One region of the Thermococcus henrietii genome, then DNA from elsewhere that is predicted to be linked to it. Evidence: riboswitches for the same ligand, from Rfam matches in the RefSeq annotation. Region 1 holds a riboswitch; the other holds the start of a gene.

Region 1 (4,543 bases):
TCGTCCACCCAGAGGACGAGCGCTACAAAGACGTCGTCGGCAAGAAGGTCAAGCTCCCGATATTCGAGAGGGAAGTGCCGGTTCTGGCTGACGAGGACGTTGACCCGAGCTTTGGAACCGGAGCGGTTTACAACTGTACCTACGGTGACGAGCAGGACGTCGTCTGGCAGAAGCGCTACAACCTGCCGGTCATCATAGCCATCAACGAGGACGGAACCATGAACGAGAACGCCGGGCCTTACGCCGGCCTCAAGACCGAGGAAGCGAGGAAGAAGATTGCGGAAGACCTTGAGAAAATGGGTCTCCTCTACAAGAAGGAGAAGATAAGGCACCGCGTTCTCAGACACACCGAGAGGAGCTCCTGTATGGCCCCGATTGAGCTACTCCCCAAGAAGCAGTGGTTCATAAAGGTCAAGGACTTCACGGACGAGATAGTGAAGGTCGCGAAGGAAATCGACTGGTATCCCGAGGACATGTTCCTCCGCCTCAAGGACTGGGCCGAGAGCATGGATTGGGACTGGGTCATAAGCAGGCAGAGGGTCTTCGGAACTCCAATCCCATTCTGGGTCTGCGATAACGGCGAGATAATACTGCCCGACGAGGATAAGCTTCCGGTTGACCCGCGCTTTGACAAGCCTCCGAGGAAGTGCTCCGACGGAAGCGAGCCGAAGCCCGTCACCGACGTCCTCGACTGCTGGGTTGACTCGAGCATAACCCCGCTGATAATAACCAAGTGGCACGAGGCCATCAAGGGCGACGAAAAAGCCAAGCGCTGGTTCGAGCACAACTTCCCGACCGCGCTCAGGCCCCAGGGAACCGACATCATAAGGACGTGGGCATTCTACACGATATTCAGGACCTACATACTTACCGGCGAGAAGCCCTGGCGCGACGTCCTCATCAACGGAATGGTCGCCGGGCCCGATGGAAGGAAGATGAGCAAGAGCTACGGCAACGTCGTTGCCCCGGATGAGGTCATTCCGAAGTACGGCGCCGACGCTCTGAGGCTCTGGACGGCCCTCGCCCCACCCGGAGAGGACCACCCGTTCAAGTGGGAGACCGTAGACTACAACTTCCGCTTCCTGCAGAAGGTCTGGAACATCTACCGCTTCGCCGAGAGACATCTCGCTGATTTCGACCCGGACAAAGCGCCAGAGGAGCTCGAACCGCTCGACCGCTGGATTCTCAGCAGACTCCACAGGCTCATCAAGTTCGCCACCGAGGAGATGGAGCGCTACCGCTTCAACCTTCTGACGAGAGAGCTGATAACCTTCGTCTGGCACGAGGTCGCCGACGATTACATTGAGATGATTAAGTACCGTCTCTACGGCGACGACGAGGAGAGCAAGCTGAAGGCTAAGACGGCGCTCTACGAGCTCCTCTACAACCTGATGCTCCTGATGGCGCCCTTCGTCCCGCACATCACCGAGGAGCTCTACCAGAACCTCTTCCGCGAGCGGGTTGGCGTTAAAAGCGTTCACCTCCTTGAATGGCCGAAGTTCAGAGAGGACAGAATCGACGAAGAGGCCGAGAAGCTCGGTGAGCTGGCGAGGGAAATAGTCGGTGCGATAAGGCGCTACAAGAACTCTCACGGCCTCGCCCTCAACGCCAAGCTCAAGCACGTAGCCATCTATGCAACGGACTCCTACGAGAAGCTCAAGACCATCGAGAGGGACATAGCCGGAACGATGAACATCGAGAGGCTTGAGGTCATCAGGGGTGAGCCGGCTTTAGAGGAGCGCATAACCGAGATAAAGCCCAACTTCAGAACCGTTGGGCCGAGATACGGCAAGCTCGTGCCGAAGATTACCACCTACCTCAAGGAGCACGCGGAAGAGGTTGCCAAGGCGCTCAAGGAGGCCGGAAAGGTCGAGTTCGAGGTCGACGGTCAGAAGGTCGAGTTGAGCAAAGACGACGTCATCATCAGGAAGGCGGTGTTCAGTGAGGGCGAAGAGGTCGAGACGGCAGTAGTTGGGGACGCGGTTATAGTGTTCTTCTGAGTTAGGTTTTTACGCCTCCCCTTCTATTCTTACCCGGTGGAGAACCTTGAGGGAAGAGGAGCTGAAGAAGCGAATCGAGGAAATGGAGAAGCTCCTTGAGCTTATGGAACTCAAATACGCTGAGATGAAGCGGGACAACGAGCTTCTGAGGAAAGCCCTCAGAGAGCTCCAAAGGGAAAACGAGAATTTAAAGGGTGAGGGAGATGGAAGAGGAGAAACTCCGTGACAGACTGCTCGAGCTCTCGAAGAAGGAGGCGGTGCTCAACTACAAGATGTACGAGCTCTTCAACGAGAACAGAACCCTTGCAATCAAGCTGGCCGGCTACATAGCCGAGAACAGAATGCTCGGAGGAAACTGGAGCGACGAGGAAGCGATTAATGTCATGGACAAGTACCTCAAGGCAGGGAGAAAAGAGGAGCATCCCCCCAAAGACGTCCATCAGTGAACTCCCGAGTTCTCAAAACCTTTAAAAACCCAGCCTCATAAAACCGCCGGGCAAATTTCCGGGCGATGGCGTCCGCCCTAACTGCCCCGAACAGGGGCTAATGACGCCTGTTCTCTCCATATCGGGGAGGTGACGCCTTTGAACCCGGAAGACAGGGTGGTTATCGGTTTAGTTCAGGTTATAGTGGTGCTCCTGCTCTCACCCCTAATGGTAGGAATCCTTAAGAAGATAGAGGCGCGCATCGAGTCGAGGAAGGGAATAAGCATCTTCCAGCCCTACTACGACCTCGCGAAGTTCTTCAGGAAGGAGACGCTGATTCCAGAGGGAGTCGGCCCGTTCTTCGTCATCGCGCCGTTCGTAGCCTTCGGTGCAATGCTGACGTTGCCCTGGGTGCTCCCGATAGTCGGCAACTTCCCGAGCTGGCTGGCCCCGACGGTGGACTTCTTCGGCGGGACCTTCATATTCGGCCTCGCCGCGATGGCCTCGGTTCTGGCCACCGAGAGGACGGGAAGTTACTACACCGGGATAGGGGCAACCCGTTCCGTGAACTTTGGGGCCTTCGCGGAGCCGGTCCTCATAATGGTCTTCTTCGGAGTGGCGATAATCACCGGAACCAACAACCCGTTCCTGATGAACCACAGGGTAACGGCGGAAGGCTGGTACCTCAGCCCGACGCACATCCTCATCACGGCCGCGTTCTTCATGCTCCTGCTCTTCGATACGGGAAAGCTCCCAATCGAGTCCCACGGAAGCAACGAGCTCGGAATGCTCGACCAGGCAAAGGGTCTCGAGTACACAGGCCCGCTCTACGCCCTCAACTCCTGGGCGGGCTACATGAAGTCCTTCATCCTGATGGCGGTCTTCCTCAACGTCTTCGCGGTCCCATGGGGCCTCGCGACGAGCGCAAGTTTAGTCGAGATTGCCAAGGGAATCGCGACGCTCTTCGTCAAGATGCTCGGGCTCATCCTGGCTTTCGTCGTCGTTGAGGAGACCCTGGCGAAGATAAGGCTCTTCCGCATCATCGACTACCTTTCCGCCAGCTTCCTCCTGGCGATAATGGGCGTTATCAGCTTCCTCCTCGGGGGTGGTGCGCCGTGATCAACGAAATCCTAAACCTGCTAGGCTCGGTGGTCCTCCTCACGGCCTTCTTCATGCTCACCGAGTCCTACATGCACTCGCTGATTGAGGCGGTTGCGTTCCAGTCCGTCCTAATCGGTCTGATTATCGGAATAGTCGGCTGGGAAAAGCGGATTCCTGAGCTCATAATCCTCGGCGGAATCACGATAGCGTTCAGGGCACTTCTGATACCCTGGCTCCTCCAGAGGGACGTCAGGAAGGAGAGAATCTGGCGCGGAAGGGAGATTAAGACGACGCACCACGCGATAGTCCTCGGCCTCGTCGTGGCGGTTCTCGCGTATTTCCTCTACATCCCGATCTACAGGGCAACGGACAACTGGAGCGGGGTCATAGCCTTCGTCCTGCTTTTCCTGGGCATGCTCATCATAGCCTCGAGGAGGAACGCCCTGGCCCAGATAGTCGGCTACCTCAGCGAGGAGAACGCGCTCCTCTACCTCGCGGTGATGCTCTCGCCGATGCCCATGGTCCTTGAGTTCGGGATACTGCTCGATATGATAGCCTTCGTCCTGCTCGCGGTCGTCTTAGGTGCCGAGAAGCGCTACGGACCGCTGGAAGTCGAGGAGCTGGTGGGGTGATAGCATGGAGGCCGTGGTTTACCTGCTCGCGATACCACTCATAGCAACGCTCCTTCCGCTCATCTCGGAGAGGCTCGGCAGGGCAATCGTCCCCGGGCTGGCCTTCATAACGGCATCAATGGCAACCGACATGCTCATCAGGGGCTACACCGTCTCGAGCCACTACTTCTACGCCGACTGGTACTCGATGATTCTGGCGACGACGATAGCCTGGATTTACTTCTTTGCCTCCCTGGCCTCGCTCTACTACGTCGAGAGGGTCGAGAGGCCATTCTACCCGCTCAGGCTCTACTGGAGCTTCCTCTCGCTCTTCGCGCTCTCGATGATTTTCACCGCCGTCGTCTCGAACCTCGGCTGGATGTGGATTGGGCTTGAGGCGACGACC
Region 2 (4,543 bases), 120 kb from region 1:
CCTCGCTATCATAACGCCGTCGGAGGCGTTGAGAATTTCGTCGAAGTTCCTGACCGCGTCGGGGCGCTCTATCTTCGCGATGAGGAACAGATTTCCGTGGTGGGAGTCAACGAAGCGCCTGACCTTGAGGACGTCGTAGGCCGAGCCCACGAAGCTTATACCCACCGCATCGACGCCGACCTCAAGGGAGAACTCCACGAACTCCAAGTCCTTCTCGGTCACCGCATCTATTGCCAGCCTCGCCTTCGGGACGTTTATACCCTTGTGGGAGAACAGCGTGCCCCCGACGAGAACCTTGCAGATGACGTCCTGACCCCGAACTTCCTCAACGCGGAGCGCTATGAAGCCGTCGCTGAGGTAAATCACATCGCCCTTGGAGACCATCCTCGGGAAGTCCTTGAACTCAACGGGGATTACCGCTTCGTTTCCAACGACGTCCCTGGTGGTCAGAGTTATAGTCTGCCAGCGCCTCAGGTTGACGGAACCGCCCTCTATTTCTCCAACGCGAATCTTGACGCCGGGCAGGTCGCCGAGTATCGCGACGGGCCTGTCGAGCTTCTCTGAAACCTTCCTGACGAGCTTTACCGCCCTCTCGTGCTGTTTGAGGTCGCCGTGGGCGAAGTTGAGCCTCGCAACGCTCATGCCCGCGCGGACCATCGCAGAAACCGTTTTCTCCTTGAGCGAAGCCGGGCCGAGGGTCGCTATAATCTTCGTTTTCTGCCCAGGAAGTCTCATGCTACCACCTAAGAAGGGACTACGCGCTCCCGCTAAAAAACGTTTCCCGCGGAAGGTTTATTAATTAGGGCGCCCTAAAAGCTCTGGTGGTTTCATGGGGTTCCTTGAGGTTGAGGTTTACGACGAAGGGGGCCGAAAGGTCAGGCTCGGGGACATCGTAAAGGGCAGGTGGACGGTTCTCTACGTTTACCCAAAGGACAACACCCCCGGTTGCACAACCGAGGCGAAGGAGTTTACGGAGTTGCTTCCCGAATTCGAGAAGCTTGGCTTCCAGGTGATTGGGGTCTCGAAGGATTCTGTTGAGAGCCACCGCAGGTTCAAGGAGAAGCACGGGCTAAAGGTTAAGCTCCTGAGCGACCCCGAGGTTCAGCTCATCAAGGCCCTCGGCGCGTGGGGAAAGAAGAAGCGCTACGGAAAGGAATACGAAGGCGTCATAAGGAGCACGTTCATCATGAACCCTGAGGGTGAAATCGTGTGGGAGAAGCGCAACGTCCGGGCAAAGGGGCACGCCGGAAGGGTTCTCAAGGTTGCCAAGGAACTCAAAGGGTGAAGCTCCCCAAGCTCTCCTTCAGTTTTTTCATGCAGGAGTCACAGAAGATGGCGGGTCTGGAGTCCCACTCCTCAATCGTCGCCGGCGGGTTCATGACGCACGGGTTGGAGCAGTGCTCGAGGCCGAAGGCGTGGCCGACCTCGTGAAGGATGCCCTTGAGGAGGCGTCCCTTGAAGGTCTCGAGCTCACGGGGAAGGACCCTTCTGGCGAGGTGTTTGACGTCCTCCTCGACGTTTGGGCTCTCAAGGGTTCTGATGGCCATTCTGAGGACGTCCGACTCAAAAGGTCTCATTGAGAGCACCATTATCCTCCTTCCGAGCCTCTCCGCCTGGAACCCCAGGAAGCTCTCGTAGAAGTCGAAGTAGCGGTTCCTCGACGCGAGGGGGAAGCTTATCAAACCGAGGATTTTGTTCATGGTTATTCCGTCGTTCTTCTCGAGCTCAACCTTGAGGCGGTAGTCAAGGAAATCAACGAGGACCTCGAGGGGGTATAACCTGACCCTGTCCTCGGGGGTCTCAACCGTTATTAAGTAACCTGGTTCGAGGGTCAGGCTGTCCAGGTAGAGAAACCTCAGAGGGAGGTCGAGGTCTTTTAAAAGCCTGTTAGCGTCATCAACGACTTCGAACATTGTCCTTTCAAGCGTTTCGCTGAGGAAGTTGGTAACGTATGTGAAACCGATGAACTCCATGGATTCCACCGCCGCTCATGACTTAGGCGGGAGAATCTTTATAAGCGTTCTTTTAGAAGGTTGAACCAAGATGTTTTTAAGTCACCACCGGGAGTGAATGCTCGGGCGATGGCGTCCGCCCTAACGGCCCGCCGGGCCTGATGACGCCTGTTCTGCGTCCGGGGGGTGAGGGTATGGTCTCCAAGTTCGACAGGATTGCCCGTTACGTTAACGTTGATGCGGTTCTCAAATACGTGGGAGAGAGGCGCCACGAGGACGGAGGGTACTGCTTCGTGAGCCTTCTCGACGATACGAACGTAAACGACACCTACTACGCGGTCAAGATTTACGAGCTATTGGACCTGGACTTTCCAGAGCCCGAGAAGACTATAGAGTTCCTTGCAAATGCGATACAGCCCCAGACGGCCGTCGTGGCAATAGCGATGGCGCTTGAGGGGCTGGCCGTTCTCGGGGCCAAGGACGTGGCGAGGGAGAGGAGTGAGATAGTCTTCACCAAGTACAACCCCGCGGAGGGCAAGTTCGCGGTTGGACTCGGGGGGAGCGAGGAGTTTGGAACGGCAACGCCGCTCGAGGCCACCTACTGGGTCACAAAGGCCTTCGATGCAATCGGCCTCAAGTTTAACCCCGACGAGAGGGAAGCCATAAGGGAGTTCGTCATGAAGTTCCGCAACGGCAACGGCTACGGCGTCAAGCAGCCGACTACGACTATGACGTATCAGGCGATATTCAGCCTTCGCAAACTCGGCTATCACCCGCCGAAGAGTCCCCACTTCAGGAACTGTGAGCTCTGTGGTGATTGGGGAGGCTTTACCGAGGTGCCCTACAGTCTTCCACCATACCTAGAGCCAACGTTCTATGCCTCCAGGGGACTGGAGATTCAGGACGAAGCGCCTTCCTGTCCGAGGAGGCACATATGGTTCATCCGCCAGCTTCAGAATCCCAACGGGGGATTCAGGAGGAGTATAGAACTCGGAATCTCGAACTTCCAGAACACCTACCGCGCGCTGGCGGTCGTTGAGTTCGCCTCACGCTTCGTTTAGTGAAGGCCTATGGACGTTATCGAGCTGGAGCTGAGGAACGCTATGAGCGAGCCGGGTTGCCCGGTGTGCAGGTTAGTTGAGAGGTTCGAGAGAACCGAGATTGAAACGATACTCTACGAGCACCCCAACGACCCCGAGGTGCGGAGGGAGTTCAGGGGAAGCGGCGGGCTCTGCACGTATCACGCGTGGAAGGTCCTCCACCTTGCCCTTTCCAACCCCCTCCTCGGTCCCCACGGGGTCTCCGTCATATACGAGGACGTTCTTAGGAGCTACCTCTCTGGGAAAGTGGGGGAAGACGAGTGCTTCCTCTGCAGACTCTCAAGAGAGAAGGAGAGAACGCTAATCGAGTCCATCGCCGACAGACTGCCGGAGCTCCTCGATGCCTATGCGGAATCCCCATCGATACTCTGCAGGAGGCACTACGAGGAAATCCTCAAACTCGTAGAAGACGAGAACCTTAAAACCCGTCTCGAGGAGGTTCAGAAGGAAAAGCTTCGGGAGCTTGACGCCCGGCTCGTGCGGCTCATCGAGAGCTTTGACTACAGGTCCGAGGAGAAACCGAGTGAGGATGAAAAGAGGGCAGTCATTGAGGCCGTTGAATTTCTGGTCGGGAGGGAGGTAGGACCCCACTCCCGGCGCCGGGAGAGGAGGGAGAAGCGTTGGCCGTTGAGATTGAGGTGAGTGGTGAGGAACTCGACGCAATCAGGAGGAACAGGCGAGAGATAGAGGTAAGATTGAGGGACGTTGAGGGACTTGAAAGAACGCTGAGAGCCCTCAAGCTGAGGATTTTGCTTGAGAGACGGGAAAAACTTCGAAGAAAGCTTGAGGAGATGGAGAAACACTACGAAGAGCTCGTTGAATTCGAGAAAAAAGCCAAGGCCGACAGGGAGTACATGATGAAACTCCGCGAGGAGCTCGGGGAAGAAAACGCGAGACTCAGGAAGATGCTGGGTGGTGGGGATGAAGATAACGGTGTGGGCAAAGGGAAGGTGGAGAAAGGTTAGCTTCACAATACCCGACGACCTGTGGCGGCGAATAGAAGAAGTGAGCAAAAAGCACGGTTTTCGAATTGAAGAAGCACTTCGGGTTATCCTCCTCGATGGATACGTTGACGAGGAAGTTAATGACGAGGAGCTAAGAAGAATTGAAGAGGAAATAAACGGGCTTGAGGAGAAACTTTACGAGCTCGAAGGTCACTGGTCCCCCTTAAAGTTCAAGACGTACTACTCGGCCATGGACAACCAGAACCTGGCGATAATGCTCTCGGGGATGATAGCCGAGAACAAGAGGTTGAGGAAGATGCTCGGCATGCCGGAAAGGGACTACTCGAAGGTGGAGGAGCTGATACACTACTACATGTCATCCGCGTTCGGTGAGGGAAGTGGGAAGGGTTGAAGAACTTCTACGCGAACTTGAGAAGCTCAGGGAGGAGTACCAAAAAGCTTTAAAGGATGCCGAAATCATGCGGAGGGAGATAGCCCGGCTGAGGGCTGAAAATGAGAGACTCCTCAGGTCACCCAAAGGGGAACA

What was found. Region 1 has a riboswitch for fluoride ahead of CS910_RS07280 (respiratory chain complex I subunit 1 family protein). Riboswitches for the same ligand answer to the same signal wherever they lie in the genome.
Region 2: it holds a riboswitch for fluoride, as region 1 does, so the genes downstream of both, CS910_RS07925 (prenyltransferase/squalene oxidase repeat-containing protein) here and CS910_RS07280 (respiratory chain complex I subunit 1 family protein) in region 1, are expected to answer to the same signal.

What each region holds. Positions count from the first base shown of each region.
Region 1 covers NZ_LT900021.1:1,311,704-1,316,246, reverse strand. The annotation lists gene CS910_RS07295 (valine--tRNA ligase) at 1-2,000, shown strand, start outside; gene CS910_RS07290 (hypothetical protein) at 2,047-2,226, shown strand; gene CS910_RS07285 (hypothetical protein) at 2,204-2,446, shown strand; fluoride riboswitch at 2,499-2,563, shown strand; gene CS910_RS07280 (respiratory chain complex I subunit 1 family protein) at 2,585-3,544, shown strand; gene CS910_RS07275 (hydrogenase) at 3,541-4,158, shown strand; gene CS910_RS07270 (proton-conducting transporter transmembrane domain-containing protein) at 4,163-4,543, shown strand, end outside.
Region 2 covers NZ_LT900021.1:1,433,999-1,438,541, reverse strand. The annotation lists gene pyk (pyruvate kinase) at 1-735, opposite strand, end outside; gene CS910_RS07935 (peroxiredoxin) at 830-1,285, shown strand; gene CS910_RS07930 (archaemetzincin) at 1,275-1,973, opposite strand; fluoride riboswitch at 2,069-2,130, shown strand; gene CS910_RS07925 (prenyltransferase/squalene oxidase repeat-containing protein) at 2,147-3,013, shown strand; gene CS910_RS07920 (DUF6062 family protein) at 3,023-3,694, shown strand; gene CS910_RS07915 (hypothetical protein) at 3,673-4,017, shown strand; gene CS910_RS07910 (ribbon-helix-helix domain-containing protein) at 3,974-4,408, shown strand; gene CS910_RS11910 (hypothetical protein) at 4,395-4,543, shown strand, end outside; gene CS910_RS07905 (hypothetical protein) at 4,510-4,543, shown strand, end outside.